4 regions of the Streptomyces sp. NPDC046197 genome follow, and region 3 is predicted to be linked to each of the others. Evidence: riboswitches for the same ligand, from Rfam matches in the RefSeq annotation. Region 3 holds a riboswitch; each other region holds the start of a gene.

Region 1 (3,800 bases), on a different contig from region 3:
TCGCCGAGTTCGCGCCACGCGTCCAGGAGCTGACCGACGACCTCATCGACCGGTTCGCGGCGCACGGCACCGCCGACCTCATCCACGAGTTCGCCTTCCCACTGCCCATCTACGCCATCTGCGACATGCTCGGCGTCCCCCGCGAGGACCAGGACGACTTCCGGGACTGGGCGGGCATGATGATCCGGCACGGCGGAGGGCCCCGAGGCGGGGTCGCCCGCTCGGTGAAGAAGATGCGCGGCTACCTCGCCGACCTCATCCACCGCAAGCGCCAGGCGCTCCCGGCCGAGCCCGCCCCGGGCGAGGACCTCATCTCCGGCCTGATCCGCGCCTCCGACCACGGCGAGCACCTCACCGAGAACGAGGCGGCCGCCATGGCCTTCATCCTTCTCTTCGCCGGCTTCGAGACGACCGTCAACCTCATCGGCAACGGCACCTACGCCCTGCTCACCCACCCCGAGCAGCGGGACCGCCTCCAGAAGGGCCTGGCGGGCGGCGACCGGAGCCTGCTGGAGACCGGCGTGGAGGAACTCCTGCGCTACGACGGCCCCGTGGAGCTGGCCACCTGGCGGTTCGCACTCCGGCCGCTCACCATCGGCGGCCAGGACATCGCACCGGGCGACCCCGTACTCGTGGTGCTCGCCGCCGCCGACCGGGACCCGGAGCGGTTCGCCGACCCGGACGTCCTCGACCTCGGCCGGCGCGACAACCAGCACCTCGGCTACGGCCACGGCATCCACTACTGCCTGGGCGCCCCACTCGCCCGCCTGGAGGGCCAGACCGCGCTCGCCACCCTCCTCACCCGGCTGCCGGACCTCCGGCTCGACGCGGACCCGGCGGACCTGCGCTGGCGCGGCGGGCTCATCATGCGTGGACTGCGCACGCTGCCCGTCCGGTTCACCCCGCCCGGTACATCCGATACATCCGGTTCGCCGTGAAAGCGGCCCCGCACCTCCGCGTCGGCGAGCGCAAAAGTGACACGCGCTCAACTATGTGATCTTCACGTGATCTGCGCGGCATTAACTTGTGACAAGTGATCGTCAGCCGATACGTTCACGCATCAGCGCGGCGCCCGGCAGTACCCGCCGCGCCGGTCACTGCTGTCGCGTGAAAGGTTTCCGCATGCTTTCCGGGAACGGTCGTCACCGTCGCCCCCGTCAGGCCCCCGCCCTCCTCGTCGCCGCGGGGGTGACCGGATCCGCCATCGCCATTCCGCTGCTCGGCGCGACCGGCGCGAGCGCGGCCGACGGCACCACATGGGACAAGGTGGCGGAGTGCGAGAGCGGCGGCTCCTGGAGCGCCGACCACGGCAACGGCTACTACGGCGGCCTGCAGTTGACCCAGGACGACTGGGAGAAGTACGGCGGCCTCGCCTACGCCCAGAGCGCCGACCAGGCCAGCCGGTCGCAGCAGATAGCCGTCGCCGAGAAGATTCTCGCCGACCGGGGGCCGGGCGCCTGGCCCACCTGCGGACTGCTCTCCGGCCTCACCAGGAACTCCGGTTCGGTGGACGTCGACACCGGTGTCGGCAACGGCTCCTCCTCGGGGTCCGGCTCGTCCCACTCGTCTGACTCGTCCAGCTCGTCCGGTATCTCCGGATCGGTGGACTCCGGTCTGTCCAACTCGTCGGCGGGCTCCGGCGGATCCGCCGGATCCGCCGGATCTTCGGGACCGTCCAACTCGTCCGACCCGTCCAACTCATCAAACTCGTCCGATCCGTCCGGCTATCCGACGGGAACACCCGATCCATCCGGATCGTCGGATGAGTCCGGTACAAAGCACGCCTCATCCCCCTCTCCATCCACCAAGGGGGACAACACCGCCAAACCCGGCAAGTCCACCGACCCCACCGCGGAGGGTTCCTCGTCGTCCGGCGGTTCGGCGACCACGGACCCCAACTCCGGCGAGTCGGACAACCCCGGGCAGAACGGCGGCTCTTCGGCCCTCGTCGACACCGGCGCGCTCGGCTCCGGCCGTCACCGCGGCGGCACTGCCGCAGAGGACCTGGCCGGCAGCCGGACCGACACCTCCTCCGGCCGGCACGCCTCGCGCGACGACGCGCGCGCCGCGATGGAGGGTTCGTACACGGTCCGCTCCGGTGACTCGCTCGCCTCCATCGCCGACTCCCTTGGGCTCCAGGGTGGATGGCGCGCCCTCTACGCCGCGAACCGGGACGCCGTCGGTGCCGATCCCAACCACATCGTTGCCGGTCAGACCCTTGCCATAGGTGCCGAAACGGCCCAGAAGTAGCGGGAGTTCACGCCCCACTTCGCGCAGAATGTCCGGTTCGGTGAAAGTGTGGGATGAGTCTCAGAAGCCCTGATCGTCTTTGAAATTCGGTGGATTGCGTGGCTACGGTCGTGATCGCTCGTCACCACGAGCCCCGGCCGCCGCAACGCCGAGTCCTGCCAGCGGTTGCCCGGGAACAGTCGTCGCGTCAAGCGCCGTAGGCAGGAGCGGGGGACCCAAGGTAAGTGCCGCGCCGGGCAGTTGACCGGAGCGGCTGGGGGTGAAGCCGTGCCTCACGAGGGCACGGCCGGGCAACTCAACCGGCCCGAACCCGACAGCTCACCTCGCAGGCGTCGGTGAGGGGATCCTTCATGCTGTTTTCCGGCAAGGGCAAGCACCGTCGTCCGACCGTCCTTCAGCGGTCCACCCGCACCCTCGCGCTCGCCGGTGTCGCCTCCGCCGCCGTCGCCGCCCCGCTGATGGCGGCCGGCGAGGCCTCCGCCGCCACCGCCTCCCAGTGGGACGCGGTCGCCCAGTGCGAGTCCGGCGGCAACTGGTCCATCAACACCGGCAACGGCTTCTACGGTGGCCTGCAGTTCACCAACTCCACCTGGGCCGCGTACGGCGGCACCGCCTACGCCTCGCGCGCCGACCTGGCCACCAAGGGTCAGCAGATAACCGTCGCCGAGAAGGTGCTCGCGGGCCAGGGCAAGGGCGCCTGGCCGGTCTGCGGCACGGGCCTCACCGGCGCCGCCTACAACGGCGGCTCGGCCTCCGGCAGCTCCGGCAACTCCACCAAGAGCGCCACCACCACCCGCTCGACCGAGCAGCAGGCCGCCAACCGCTCCGCCGAGCGTCCGGCCGCCAAGAAGACCGTCACCACCCCGACCGGCAAGAAGGTCAAGAAGGGTGACGGCGAGTACAAGGTGGTCGCCGGCGACACGCTCAGCTCCATCGCGGCCAAGCACCACGTCCAGGGCGGCTGGCAGAAGCTGTTCCAGCTGAACAAGGACATCGTCGAGGACGCCAACCTCATCTACCCGGGCCAGCAGCTGCACCTGAAGTGACAGTCGGCCGGTAACCGAGCCGCAGGCTCCTCGTGTACCGGCCTCCACCGCGGAGGCCGGTACGGGTTGCCCCCGTCCCCACGGGCTCCCCGCCCCGGTGCGTATTCCCCCGTACGCACCGGGGCGGGTTCTTCTCGTTCCCGCCCCCGTTCCCGCGTCCCCCTCCCTCTTTGTTCCGCGCATGAACAATGTGTACGGTCACCCTGTCCACAAGGCGGTCGGTCGGCCGCCGGCGGGCCCGGGGCGGTTAGGCTCTAGTCGCAAGGCACACCAGCCCCGCACATTCAGCGTCACATCCAAGAAGGAGATGCTCGTGCCGTCCATCGACGTCGTCGTAGCCCGGGAAATCCTGGACTCCCGAGGCAACCCCACGGTCGAGGTCGAGGTCGGCCTCGACGACGGCAGCACGGGTCGTGCCGCCGTCCCGTCCGGCGCCTCCACCGGCGCCTTCGAGGCCATCGAGCTGCGCGACGGTGACCCCAACCGCTACCAGGGCAAGGGCGT
Region 2 (3,800 bases), on a different contig from region 3:
ACGGCCACCGACGACACCGAGGAGGCGAAGTGACCGAGCTCGCCACGATGGAGTTCCACCCCCAGCCCAAGGCCGGCGAGGCCAAGCCGTGGGCGTTCCCGGCGCCCGAGCGCGGGACGCTGGACAACGGCCTGACGGTGCTGCGCTGCCATCGCCCCGGCCAGCAGGTCGTCGCCGTCGAGGTGCTGCTGGACGCGCCCCTGGACGCCGAGCCGCAGGGCCTGGACGGCGTCGCCACGATCATGGCGCGGGCCTTCTCCGAGGGCACCGACAAGCACTCGGCGGAGGAGTATGCCGCCGAGCTGGAGCGGGCGGGCGCCACGCTTGACGCGCACGCCGACCACCCGGGCGTCCGGCTGAGCCTGGAGGTTCCGGCCTCGCGCCTGGCCAAGGGGCTCGGCCTGCTCGCCGACGCCCTCAGGGCGCCCGCGTTCGCCGACAGCGAGGTGGAGCGACTGGTGCGCAACCGCCTCGACGAGATCCCGCACGAGCTGGCCAACCCCTCCCGCCGTGCCGCCAAGGAGCTGTCCAAGGAACTCTTCCCGGCCGCCACGCGCATGTCGCGCCCGCGCCAGGGCACCGAGGAGACGGTCCGGAGCATCGACGCGGCGGCCGTCCGCGCCTTCTACGACCGGCACGTGCGGCCGGCCACGTCCACCGTCGTGGTGGTCGGCGACCTCACCGGCATCGACCTCGACGAGCTGCTCGGCGAGACCCTGGGCGCCTGGACCGGCTCGCCGGCCAAGCCGCACCCGGTGCCACCGGTGACCGCCGACGACACCGGCCGCGTGGTGATCGTGGACCGTCCCGGCGCCGTCCAGACACAGCTGCTCATCGGCCGTGTCGGTGCCGACCGGCACGACCGCGTGTGGTCCGCACAGGTGCTCGGCACCTATTGCCTCGGCGGCACCCTCACCTCCCGCCTGGACCGTGTCCTGCGCGAGGAGAAGGGCTACACCTACGGCGTGCGGGCGTTCGGCCAGGTACTGCGCTCCGCCCCCGACGGCTCGGGCGCGGCGATGCTCGCGATCAGCGGCTCGGTCGACACCCCCAACACCGGCCCGGCCCTGGCGGACCTGTTCACGGTGCTGCGCAGGCTCGCCGCCGAGGGGCTCACCGACGCCGAGCGGGACGTCGCCGTGCAGAACCTCGTCGGCGTCGCCCCGCTGAAGTACGAGACGGCGGCGGCCGTGGCCGGCACGCTGGCCGACCAGGTCGAGCAGTACCTGCCGGACGACTACCAGGCCACGCTGTACCGGCAGCTCGCCTCCACCGGCACGGTCGAGGCCACCGCGGCGGTCGTCAACGCCTTCCCGGTGGACCGCCTGGTGACGGTCCTCGTCGGCGACGCGGCGCAGATCAAGGAGCCCGTCGAGGCCCTCGGCATCGGCCAAGTCACCGTCGTACCGGCCGAGTAGAGGCACATCGCGCGGCGGTCCGGCCGGCCGTCGTGCGCGTACGGCCGGACCTGCCGGCGAGCGGCACACGCGCGTGGGGCCCTGGTGAGCGAAGCGCCACCAGGGCCCCACGATGTGTCCGAAGGATGTCCGAACGATGTCCGAATTGAGGGAGAGGCTGCCTGTCTGCCCTGTGGCATGCGCTACAAAACTCCTGATCCGTTTGGGAATTGGAAGACGCCCCCTTTAGCGTCAACCCGGCTGTCCGTCAGGCAGTGCGTCGCAGCCGCGACACCGGACAGCCATCGCCGAATCCCCGTACGGCGCGAGCCAGGGGAGCCGGGGACCCACCGTCCCTGGGGTGAATCGGACGCCCGCGCACGAGCGAGGGGGTCCGTAGGAGACCTTCCTGCTCCGAACCCGTCAGCTAACCCGGTAGGCGAGAGGGAAGGAAAGGACCAGCGTCTACATGGCGTTCACCCGCGCCTCGGGGAAGCATCGTCGTCCCAGCCGGATGCACCGCACCACTGCCCGCGCGGCGGGCGTCGCGGCCCTCACCACCACCGGCGTCATCGGCACCCTCGCCGCCGTTCCGGCGCTCGCCGCCGAGACCCCGGCCCCGGAGGACACCGGCCTCACCCCGGTCATCACGATCGGTGACTCGGTCGCCGCGAAGATCGACGCCCAGGCCGCCGCCCAGAAGCAGGCGGCCGAGCAGAAGCTGGCCCAGGAGGCCGCCCGCAAGGAGGCCGCCGAGCAGGCGAAGAAGGAGCGGGAGGCCAAGGCGCGCGCCGCCCGTGAGGCCGAGCGGAGGCGCCTCAACGCCTTCGTCGCGCCGATCTTCGACTCGTACGTCTCCACCGGCTACAAGACCGGCGGCTCGCTGTGGTCCTCCGGCGCCCACACCGGCATCGACTTCCACGCCGCTAGCGGCACCACCGTCCACGCGGTGGGCATGGGCACCGTCGTCCAGGCCGGTTGGGGCGGGGCGTACGGCAACCAGATCGTGATCAGGATGGCCGACGGCATGTACACCCAGTACGGCCATCTGTCGTCCATCGGTGTCTCGGTGGGCCAGACCGTCGTGCCCGGCCAGCAGATCGGCCTGTCCGGCGCGACCGGCAACGCCACCGGACCGCACCTGCACTTCGAGGCCCGTACGGGTCCCGACTACGGCTCCGACGTCGACCCCGTGGCCTATCTCCGCAAGCACGGTGTGAACGCCTGACGCCACAGCAGACGTCCCGAAGCCCCGGCCGCTCGTGCCGGGGCTTTGGCGTTTCGGACGCCCCGCTGTCCAAAAAAACTCCATGGATTCCGGCCCGCCATCGGAAATTCCCGCGCGCTGCAATAGAGTCACGGAACAGGCGTCCATCGTCGACGTTTCACGGGGATTAAGGCGGAGGTCGGGCATGCGTATTCCGGCGCACTCGGTGTGCACGGCGATCCGGGACGACATCGTCGCGGGTGTCTACGAGCGCGGCGGCCGGCTCACCGAGGAAGTCCTCGCCCGTCGCTACGGCGTCTCACGCGTCCCCGTGCGTGAGGCCCTGCGCACCCTGGAGGCCGAGGGCTTCGTGGTGACCCGGCGGCACGCGGGCGCGTGCGTCGCGGAGCCGACCGAGCAGGATGCCGCCGACCTGCTCGAGATGCGCCTGCTGCTGGAGCCGCTCGGCGCCTCGCGCGCCGCCCAGCGTCGCACGGACGCCCATCTGAAGGTGCTGCGCGGCCTGGTCCGGCTGGGCCAGGAACGGGCCAGGCGGGGCAGCAGCGAGGACCTGCGCTCCCTGGGGGGCTGGTTCCACGAGACGCTCGCCCAGGCCTCCGGCAGTCCCGCGCTGACGTCGATGCTGACCCAGCTGCGGCACAAGATCGCGTGGATGTACACGGTGGAGGCGCCCGCCAGCCCCGTGGAGTCCTGGGCCGAGCACGGGGCGATCGTGGACGCCGTCGCACGCGGCGACAGCGAGCGCGCGCGGGCCGTCACCGCCCTGCACACCGAGCGCGCGACGGTGGTCCACCGGCTGCGGTTTCCGGGCGGCGCGACGCGGGCCGACCGTGTGAGGACTTCGCAACATCCCGTAAACATGTCGGGCCTACGGCATTAACACCCGCGCCGTATACAAAGAAGGCGTATTCGGTGGGGGTGGATTTCCGCTGCCCTTTTTCCGTCCGTCATGAATTCCCGTTGGTTTGCCGCGTCGCGCATCTCGGTCGAGGAGGCGGGTATGTGGCCGGGGAAATCCACCGCCGGGCGGGAAAGGGCGAAGCCGCGCCGCCCGGAATGGGCGACACGGCTTCGCCGCGCGATCGGCTCGATCAGACCGTCTCGGGCAGCTCCTCAAGACCCTCGGAGACCAGCTTGGCCAGCCGGTCCAGGGCGGCGTCCGCGCCCTCGGCGTC
Region 3 (3,800 bases):
GGCGCGCGCGCGTTCGTCCGGGTGCTTCCGCTGCTGCTGCTCGTCGCCGGCACCTGCCACGACTGCCTGACCCCGTCGACCTTCACCGCGGCCCCGCTCTTCACGGCCGCGCCCCTGGTCGCCGCCCCGCTGCTGTCCCGGCGGGTCACCCTGCTCACGGGTGTCGCGGCCGTCGCGGTCGTGCTCGGGCTGCGCCTCGGGCGGGGCGCCGTCCTCCGTGCCGAGTCGGTCACCGAGCTGGTCACCGTGGCGACGGTCGCGGTCCTCGCCGTGATCGTCAACATCCTCGTCCGCCGCAGCCAGGAGCGGCTGGCCTCCGCCCGCGAGATCGCCGAGGCGGCCCAGTACGCCGTGCTGCCCGAACCCGCTGACCGGATCGGGGGCCTGGAGATCGCGGCCCGCTACGAGGCGGCGCAGGCGGACGCGTTCATCGGCGGCGACCTGTACGCGGTGCAGGACAGCCCCTACGGCGTGCGGCTCGTCGTGGGCGACGTGCGCGGCAAGGGCATGGGGGCGGTGGCGGCCGTGGCCGTCGTCATCGGTGCCTTCCGCGAGTCCGCCGAGCAGGAGGCGACGCTGGAGGCGGTGGCGCAGCGGCTGGAGCGGGCGCTGGCCCGTGAAGGCACCCGCGGAAACGGGATCGACGCCATCGAGGGGTTCACCACCGCCGTGCTCGCCGAGATCCCGCACGACGCCAAGGTGGTGCGGATCGTCAACCGCGGCCATCCGCCGCCGCTGCTGCTGTACGCGGACGGCACCCTGCGCACGCTGCTGGCCGCCGACCCGGCGCTGCCGCTCGGCATGGGCGATCTGGGCGTCTGGCCCGACCGCGCCGAGGAGACCGACTTCCCCGCCGGAGCCACGCTCCTCTTCCACACCGACGGCCTGTCCGAGGCACGTGACGGACACGGCCGGTTCTACGACCCCGAACGGCAGCTCGCGGGCCGGACCTTCCGCGACCCGGACACCCTGCTCACCACCCTCGCGTCGGAGGTGCGCCGGCATTCCGGGGGCGGGATGACGGACGACATGGCGCTGCTCGCCGTCCGGCGGCCTTGACCATTGTCACGCGAGGTGAGCGACCGGTCCCGTTCCGCATAAAAACTGACGTACCGTCAGAAACGGTGGAACCGCTGAGGTCGGGTCAACTCGCCCGGCTTTCGTCACCCCTGGCCCGAACGTCCGGGGCGAGAAGGTTTAACGATCAAGACGAACGGCTTGGAATCAGGGGTCCGGGTCTATTAACGTTCGATAACGCAGCGCGGTCGTCCCAGCCGTCACAAGAGGCGGCTCCGTGCGCACGCGCCGAATCCCGTCAGGGAACCGGGGAACCACCACCGTGGGGTGAGTCGAGCGTCAACCGCCGTGGCGGCACGGCTGGTTTACGCGCGTAGGAGACCTTCCTGCTCCGAACCCGTCAGCTAACCCGGTAGGCGAGACGGAAGGAAAGGAGTACGCCCGCGTGGCGTCCAACCGGTCTGCCTCTCCAGCTCCGTTCGTGCCGACCCGGCGCACCGAGACCCTCGGTTACGGCACCTCCCACACCGACGAGGGCCCGTGGGAGGAGTGGAACCCCACCGCGGAGTCCATCCGTCCCGTACGCGGTCGGCACCGCGTCACCAAGCAGCGCGGCGGCGGGCTCGCCCGCAGTTCCACCGTCCTCGGCGTCGGCGTCATAGCCGCCGTCGGCGCGGGCGGCATGGCCAGCGCCAACACCGGCAAACCGCCGGTGTCCATCTCCCTGCCCGACCTGCCCTCCGTGGGCTCCCTGTTCGACGACTCCCCCCACGCTCCCAAGGGTTCCGCGACCGCGCTCAGCACCGCCGGCGTGACCTCCACCGGCAGCGCCGAGGGCGCCGTCGGCGCGGGCGAGGCGCTGCGCAACCGCATCATGGCGCAGGTCGACCAGCAGCAGACCCAGGTCGAGAGCAAGGCCGAGGCAGCCGCGGAGACCGCCGCCGCCAAGCAGGCCGAAGAGGCCGCCGCCCAGGCGAAGAAGGAGGCCGGGGCGAAGGCCGCGGCCGCCAAGCAGAAGGCGGAGGAGGAGGCCAAGCAGAAGGCCGAGGCCGCGCGCCTGGCCGAACTGGCCAAGCAGTACGTGCTGCCGACCTCCTCGTACACCATCACCGGGACCTTCGGGCAGCCCGGTTCCATGTGGTCCTCCGGCTACCACACCGGCCTCGACTTCGCCGCGCCCACGGGCACCCTGATCAAGGCGATCCACAGCGGCACCGTCACCCAGGCCGGCTGGGCCGGCGCCTACGGCTACCGCACGGTGCTCACCCTCGACGACGGCACCGAGCTGTGGTTCTGCCACCAGTCGTCGATCAACGTCACGGTCGGCCAGAAGGTGAGCACCGGCGAGGTCATCGGCCGGGTCGGCGCCACCGGCAACGTCACCGGGCCGCACGTGCACCTGGAGGTCCACCCCGGCGGTCAGGCCACCGCGATCGACCCGATGACGTGGCTGCGCGGCAAGGGCCTCAATCCCTGACATCCACCTCCCCTGTTCCCCGGCGGTTCTGGCGGCGTCCCCCCGACGTCAGGGCTGCCGGTCAGGTGTTTGCGCATCCTTTGCGGCCGGTGTGGAATGAGTCACTCCGTTCAGCGGGTTGATGCTGGACATGACTTCTCCACGCAAGCTGGGCTCGTCCGACCTCGAAGTCTTCCCGCTCGCGCTCGGCGGCAACGTCTTCGGCTGGACCGCGGACGAGGCGCAGTCCTTCGCCGTCCTGGACGCGTACGCGGCCGCCGGCGGCAACTTCGTCGACACCGCGGACTCCTACTCGGCCTGGATCGAGGGGAACGAGGGCGGCGAGTCCGAGACGCTCATCGGCAAATGGCTCAAGGCGCGCGGGAACCGCTCCGACGTCGTCGTCGCGACCAAGGTCAGCCAGCACCCGGCGTACCCGGGCCTGAGCGCCGCCAACATCAAGGCCGCGGCCGACGCCTCCCTCAGGCGCCTGGACACCGACTACATCGACCTCTACTACACCCACTTCGACAAGCCCGAAGTGCCGGTGGAGGAGATCATCGGCGCGCTGGACGAGCTGGTGAGGGCCGGCAAGGTCCGGCACATCGCCGCCTCCAACATCTCCGCCGAGCGGCTGCGGGCATCCCTGGACTTCTCCGAGCGCGAGGGTCTCGCCCGGTACGTGGCGCTCGAGCCGCACTACAACCTGGTCTCGCGGGACACCTACGAGGGCGAGCTGCAGCACCTCGCCGAGCGCGCGGGCCTGGCCGCCGTGCCGTACTTCGCCCTGGCCTCCGGCTTCCTGACCGGCAAGTACCGGCCGGGTGCGACGGTGGACAGCGCGCGGGCCGGGGGCGCCGCCAAGCACCTGCGGACCGAGCGGGGCCAGAAGGTCCTCGCGGCCCTCGACGAGGTCGCCCGGGCTCATGACGCCGAGGTCGCCACGGTGGCCCTGGCCTGGCTCGCCGCGCAGCCGACGGTGGTGGCCCCGATCGCCTCGGCCCGCACGGTGGAACAGCTCCCGGCGCTGGTGGCGGTGGCGGACCTGCGCCTGACGGACGAGGAGCTCCGGAAGCTGACGGAGGCGTCGGCGTAGTCGTCTCCTGGCAGCAGTTTCAGCCGTGTTCAGCCGTGTTCAGCTGTTCTCGGCTGCTTCGGCTGCTTCAGCTCTTTCCCCGGTGCGGAACCCCTATGGCTGGGTCCGGTAGGGGTTGTACGCGGGATACGGCACCGCCGCCCCGTACGGCGCCTGGCCCGGGGCCTGCCCCTGCGCCCCGTACACCCCGTGGCCGGAGCCCGGCGGCTGCCCGTACGCGCCGTACGCCCC
Region 4 (3,800 bases), on a different contig from region 3:
CGCATCCACACACCCAGCGGTGCCGGCCGTGCGGCGGCCCGGTGTCCGGGGGCGGGAGGGCCTCTGGCTAGGCTCCCGCCTCATGGACGTACTCATCCATCTCTTCGTCGCCCTGCACATCATCGGCATCGCCGCGCTGCTCGGCGGTTTCCTCACCCAGATGAAGGCGATGGGCCGGGGTACGGCCCGGTTCGTGCCCGGGATGCTGCACGGTGCGCTGACCATGCTGGTCACCGGCGCCGTCCTGGTCGGGCTCAACCAGGCCGAGGGCCACCACGTCAACACCGTCAAGATCGGCGTGAAGCTGGCGCTGCTGGTCGTGATCCTCGGCCTGGTCTACGTCAAGCGGGACGAGGAAACGGTGGACAAGCGGCTGTTCGGCCTGGTGGGCCTGCTGACCATGGTGAACATCTTCATCGCCGTGCTGTGGACGTGAGACGGCCCCCGTGCCGCGCGTCGGCAGCAGGGGGGCCGGTGCCGCCCGTGCGTCAGGCCGGGCGCACCACGCTGTGGATCGCCGACTCGCCGCCGTAGTAGATCGACTCCTCGCGGACGTAGGCGCCGGGCTTCGGGGCGTGGATCATCATGCCGTTGCCGATGTAGAGGCCGACGTGGCTGATGTCGTCGTAGAAGAAGACCAGGTCGCCGGGCCGCGCCTCGGAGAGCGGGACCGTCGTCCCCGCGTTGACCTGGTCGTACGTCGTGCGCGGCAGGCTGACGCCGGCGGCTCTCCACGCGGCCTGGGTGAGGCCGGAGCAGTCGTACGAGCCGGGGCCGGTCGCGCCCCAGACGTACGGCTTGCCGATCTGGGCGCGGGCGAAGGCGAGGGCCTTGTCGGCCTTGCTGGTGTAGGAGGAGCCGGACGACGAGGAACCCGTTGAGGATCCCGAGCTCCCGGCAGGCCCGGCGGACCCGGAGGTCCCCGTGGCGGGGGCCGAGGTGCTGTTCTGTCGCTGGGCGGCCTGCTCCTGCGCCTGCTGCTTCGCCAGTTCCGCGGCTCTGCGGGCGGCCTGCTCCCGCTTCTGCTCCTCGATCGCGGCGAGCCGCGCCTTCTCCTCGGTGTTCAGCTTGGACAGCAGTTCGCGCGCGTCGGCCAGCTTCTTCTGGACGGTGGCCTTGGCCGTCTTGATGTCGCCCTGCGACTCGGACAGCGTTTCGAGGCTCTGGGTGGCCTCCCGGCGCTTCTTCATGGTCGCGGACTGCTGGGTGACGTAGTCGTCGACCATGCCCTTCTGACGCGCGGTGAGCCGGCTCATCAGCTGGGCCTGGTCGAAGTATCCCTCCGGAGTGTCCGCCAGCAGGAAGGTGGCGGTGTCCGGTGCGGCGGCTCCGGTGCGGTACTGGGCCGCGGCGAAGGAGCCCAGCTTCTCGCGCGCCTTGTTGAGCATGTCCGTGCGCCTGGCGACGTCGTCGAGGAGAGCGGCCACGCGCTTGCGCTGCTTGGCGGTGTTCTCCTTGGCCGCGTCGTACTTCTCGGTCGCCGACTCCGCCTGGCGGTACAGGTCGTCGACCTTCTTCTCGACCTCTTCGATGCTCGGCCTGCCGCCGGAGGGGGCGGCGTTGGCCGTCTGGGAGAGCAGGGCCACGGAGGTGATGGCGGCCGTGGCCAGCGCGGGGGTGCGCAGGCCTGCCGAGACCGTAACGGCGGGGCGCGTCTTGCGGTGCGACGCCAAGGGGGACGACTCCTTCCACGGTCCGCCTACCGGGTTAGCTGTCGGGTTCGGGCGGGTGGTTCGGAAGGGTTGCCCTACGGTCCTCGCGGGAGGGTCGGACCGATTCACCCCGGGGGTTCTGGGTGGGTCCCCGGCTCCGGCTCGCGTGTCGGCGATGCCGGACTCGGCGGAGGCCGCGCGGCCCGGCGACGGTTCGCCGGAAGGGGGTCGTGCGGCCCGACGGCACGGTAGCCAACTCGTGTGGCTGATGTGAAGGTTGATGTGCGATATGCCCGATACATTTTCGTAACCTCATTTGAAAATCACATCGACGTGACCACGCGGCTCCACAGCGTGAAGACACTGACCGGTCGCTGGGACGGGAAAGTTCCCGGCCCGGGGAGCGGGGACCGCTCGGCTTCCCGGCCCGGGGAGCGGGGACCGCTCGGCTTCCCGGGCCGTGGAGCGAGGACCGCCCGGCTCGGAAGGTTCGCGGAGTTTTCAGGGCGGCCACGGGTTGTCGGTGGGGCGCCCTAGACTCGTAGAGCGATGAGCAGCCTCTTTGACGACAGCTTCCTGGCGGACCTCCAGGCCTCCCACGGCCGCGAGGAAGAACCCGCACCGCCGCCCGAGGACGATCACGCTCCGGAGCCGGTTCCGGACGATCTGTTCGGCGGGAAGTTCGACCTGCCGCCGGACCGGGACGCGTACTACCGCGACGGCGCCCCGCGCCCGGCCGTGGACCCCGCCGTGCTCCTGGAGGGTCTCAACGAGAACCAGCGCGCCGCGGTCGTCCACTCCGGTTCGCCGCTGCTCATCGTGGCCGGCGCGGGCTCCGGCAAGACCCGCGTGCTCACCCACCGCATCGCCCACCTGCTCGGCGAGCGGGGCGTCCACCCCGGCCAGATCCTCGCGATCACCTTCACCAACAAGGCCGCGGGCGAGATGAAGGAACGCGTCGAGCAGCTCGTCGGCCCGCGCGCGAACGCCATGTGGGTGATGACCTTCCACAGCGCGTGCGTGCGCATCCTGCGCCGGGAGAGCAAGAAGCTCGGCTTCACCTCCTCCTTCTCGATCTACGACGCCGCCGACTCCAAGCGCCTGATGGCCCTGGTCTGCCGCGACCTGGACCTCGACCCCAAGCGCTATCCGCCGAAGTCGTTCAGCGCCAAGATCTCCAACCTGAAGAACGAGCTGATCGACGAGGAGGACTTCGCCGCCCAGGCCACCGACGGCTTCGAGAAGACCCTCGCCCAGGCCTACGCCCTCTACCAGTCGCGGCTGCGCGAGGCGAACGCCCTCGACTTCGACGACCTGATCATGACGACGGTCAACCTGCTGCGCGCCTTCCCCGATGTCGCCGAGCACTACCGCCGCCGCTTCCGCCACGTCCTCGTCGACGAGTACCAGGACACCAACCACGCGCAGTACGCCCTGGTACGGGAGCTCGTCGGCACCCTTGAGCACCCCGTGGACGTGCCGCCCGGCGAGGACGACCTCCGGCCTGCCGAGCTGTGCGTGGTCGGCGACGCCGACCAGTCCATCTACGCCTTCCGCGGTGCGACCATCCGCAACATCCTCCAGTTCGAGGAGGACTACCCGGACGCGACGACGATCCTGCTGGAGCAGAACTACCGCTCCACCCAGACGATCCTCTCCGCCGCCAACGCGGTCATCGAGCGCAACGAGTCCCGCCGCCCGAAGAACCTGTGGACCAACGCAGGCGCGGGCGCCCGCATCACCGGGTACGTCGCCGACACCGAGCACGACGAGGCCCAGTTCGTCGCAGACGAGATAGACCGCCTCGTCGACGCGGGCGAGGCCAGGGCCGGCGACGTCGCCGTCTTCTACCGCACCAACGCCCAGTCGCGTGTCTTCGAAGAGGTCTTCATCCGGGTCGGCCTGCCCTACAAGGTCGTCGGCGGCGTCCGCTTCTACGAGCGCAAGGAGGTCCGGGACGTCCTGGCCTACCTGCGGGTGCTGGCCAACCCCGAGGACTCGGTGCCGCTGCGCCGCATCCTGAACGTGCCCAAGCGCGGCATCGGCGACCGCGCCGAGGCGATGATCGACGCCCTCGCCCAGCGGGAGAGGATCAGCTTCCCGCAGGCCCTGCGCCGCGTCGACGAGGCGTACGGCATGGCCGCGCGG

The links. A riboswitch is a leader RNA that binds a small molecule or an ion and turns the genes downstream of it on or off. The one in region 3 is predicted to bind cyclic di-AMP.
Region 1: another riboswitch for cyclic di-AMP. It lies ahead of AB0A61_RS12790 (transglycosylase family protein); the one in region 3 lies ahead of AB0A61_RS30395 (M23 family metallopeptidase).
Region 2: another riboswitch for cyclic di-AMP. It lies ahead of AB0A61_RS23170 (M23 family metallopeptidase); the one in region 3 lies ahead of AB0A61_RS30395 (M23 family metallopeptidase).
Region 4: another riboswitch for cyclic di-AMP. It lies ahead of AB0A61_RS04305 (NlpC/P60 family protein); the one in region 3 lies ahead of AB0A61_RS30395 (M23 family metallopeptidase).

The regions. Positions count from the first base shown of each region.
Region 1 is NZ_JBEYZY010000007.1:188,655-192,454, forward strand. Features, by position in the region: gene AB0A61_RS12780 (cytochrome P450) at 1-938, shown strand, start outside; gene AB0A61_RS12785 (transglycosylase family protein) at 1,123-2,250, shown strand; cyclic di-AMP (ydaO/yuaA leader) riboswitch at 2,433-2,597, shown strand; gene AB0A61_RS12790 (transglycosylase family protein) at 2,601-3,296, shown strand; gene eno (phosphopyruvate hydratase) at 3,610-3,800, shown strand, end outside.
Region 2 is NZ_JBEYZY010000016.1:149,891-153,690, forward strand. Features, by position in the region: gene AB0A61_RS23160 (pitrilysin family protein) at 1-33, shown strand, start outside; gene AB0A61_RS23165 (pitrilysin family protein) at 30-1,418, shown strand; cyclic di-AMP (ydaO/yuaA leader) riboswitch at 1,694-1,854, shown strand; gene AB0A61_RS23170 (M23 family metallopeptidase) at 1,867-2,625, shown strand; gene AB0A61_RS23175 (GntR family transcriptional regulator) at 2,810-3,505, shown strand; gene AB0A61_RS23180 (HPr family phosphocarrier protein) at 3,717-3,800, opposite strand, start outside.
Region 3 is NZ_JBEYZY010000027.1:78,102-81,901, forward strand. Features, by position in the region: gene AB0A61_RS30390 (PP2C family protein-serine/threonine phosphatase) at 1-1,059, shown strand, start outside; cyclic di-AMP (ydaO/yuaA leader) riboswitch at 1,294-1,451, shown strand; gene AB0A61_RS30395 (M23 family metallopeptidase) at 1,463-2,494, shown strand; gene AB0A61_RS30400 (aldo/keto reductase) at 2,625-3,569, shown strand; gene AB0A61_RS30405 (PrsW family intramembrane metalloprotease) at 3,663-3,800, opposite strand, start outside.
Region 4 is NZ_JBEYZY010000002.1:341,634-345,433, forward strand. Features, by position in the region: gene AB0A61_RS04300 (hypothetical protein) at 83-436, shown strand; gene AB0A61_RS04305 (NlpC/P60 family protein) at 489-1,673, opposite strand; cyclic di-AMP (ydaO/yuaA leader) riboswitch at 1,681-1,837, opposite strand; gene pcrA (DNA helicase PcrA) at 2,202-3,800, shown strand, end outside.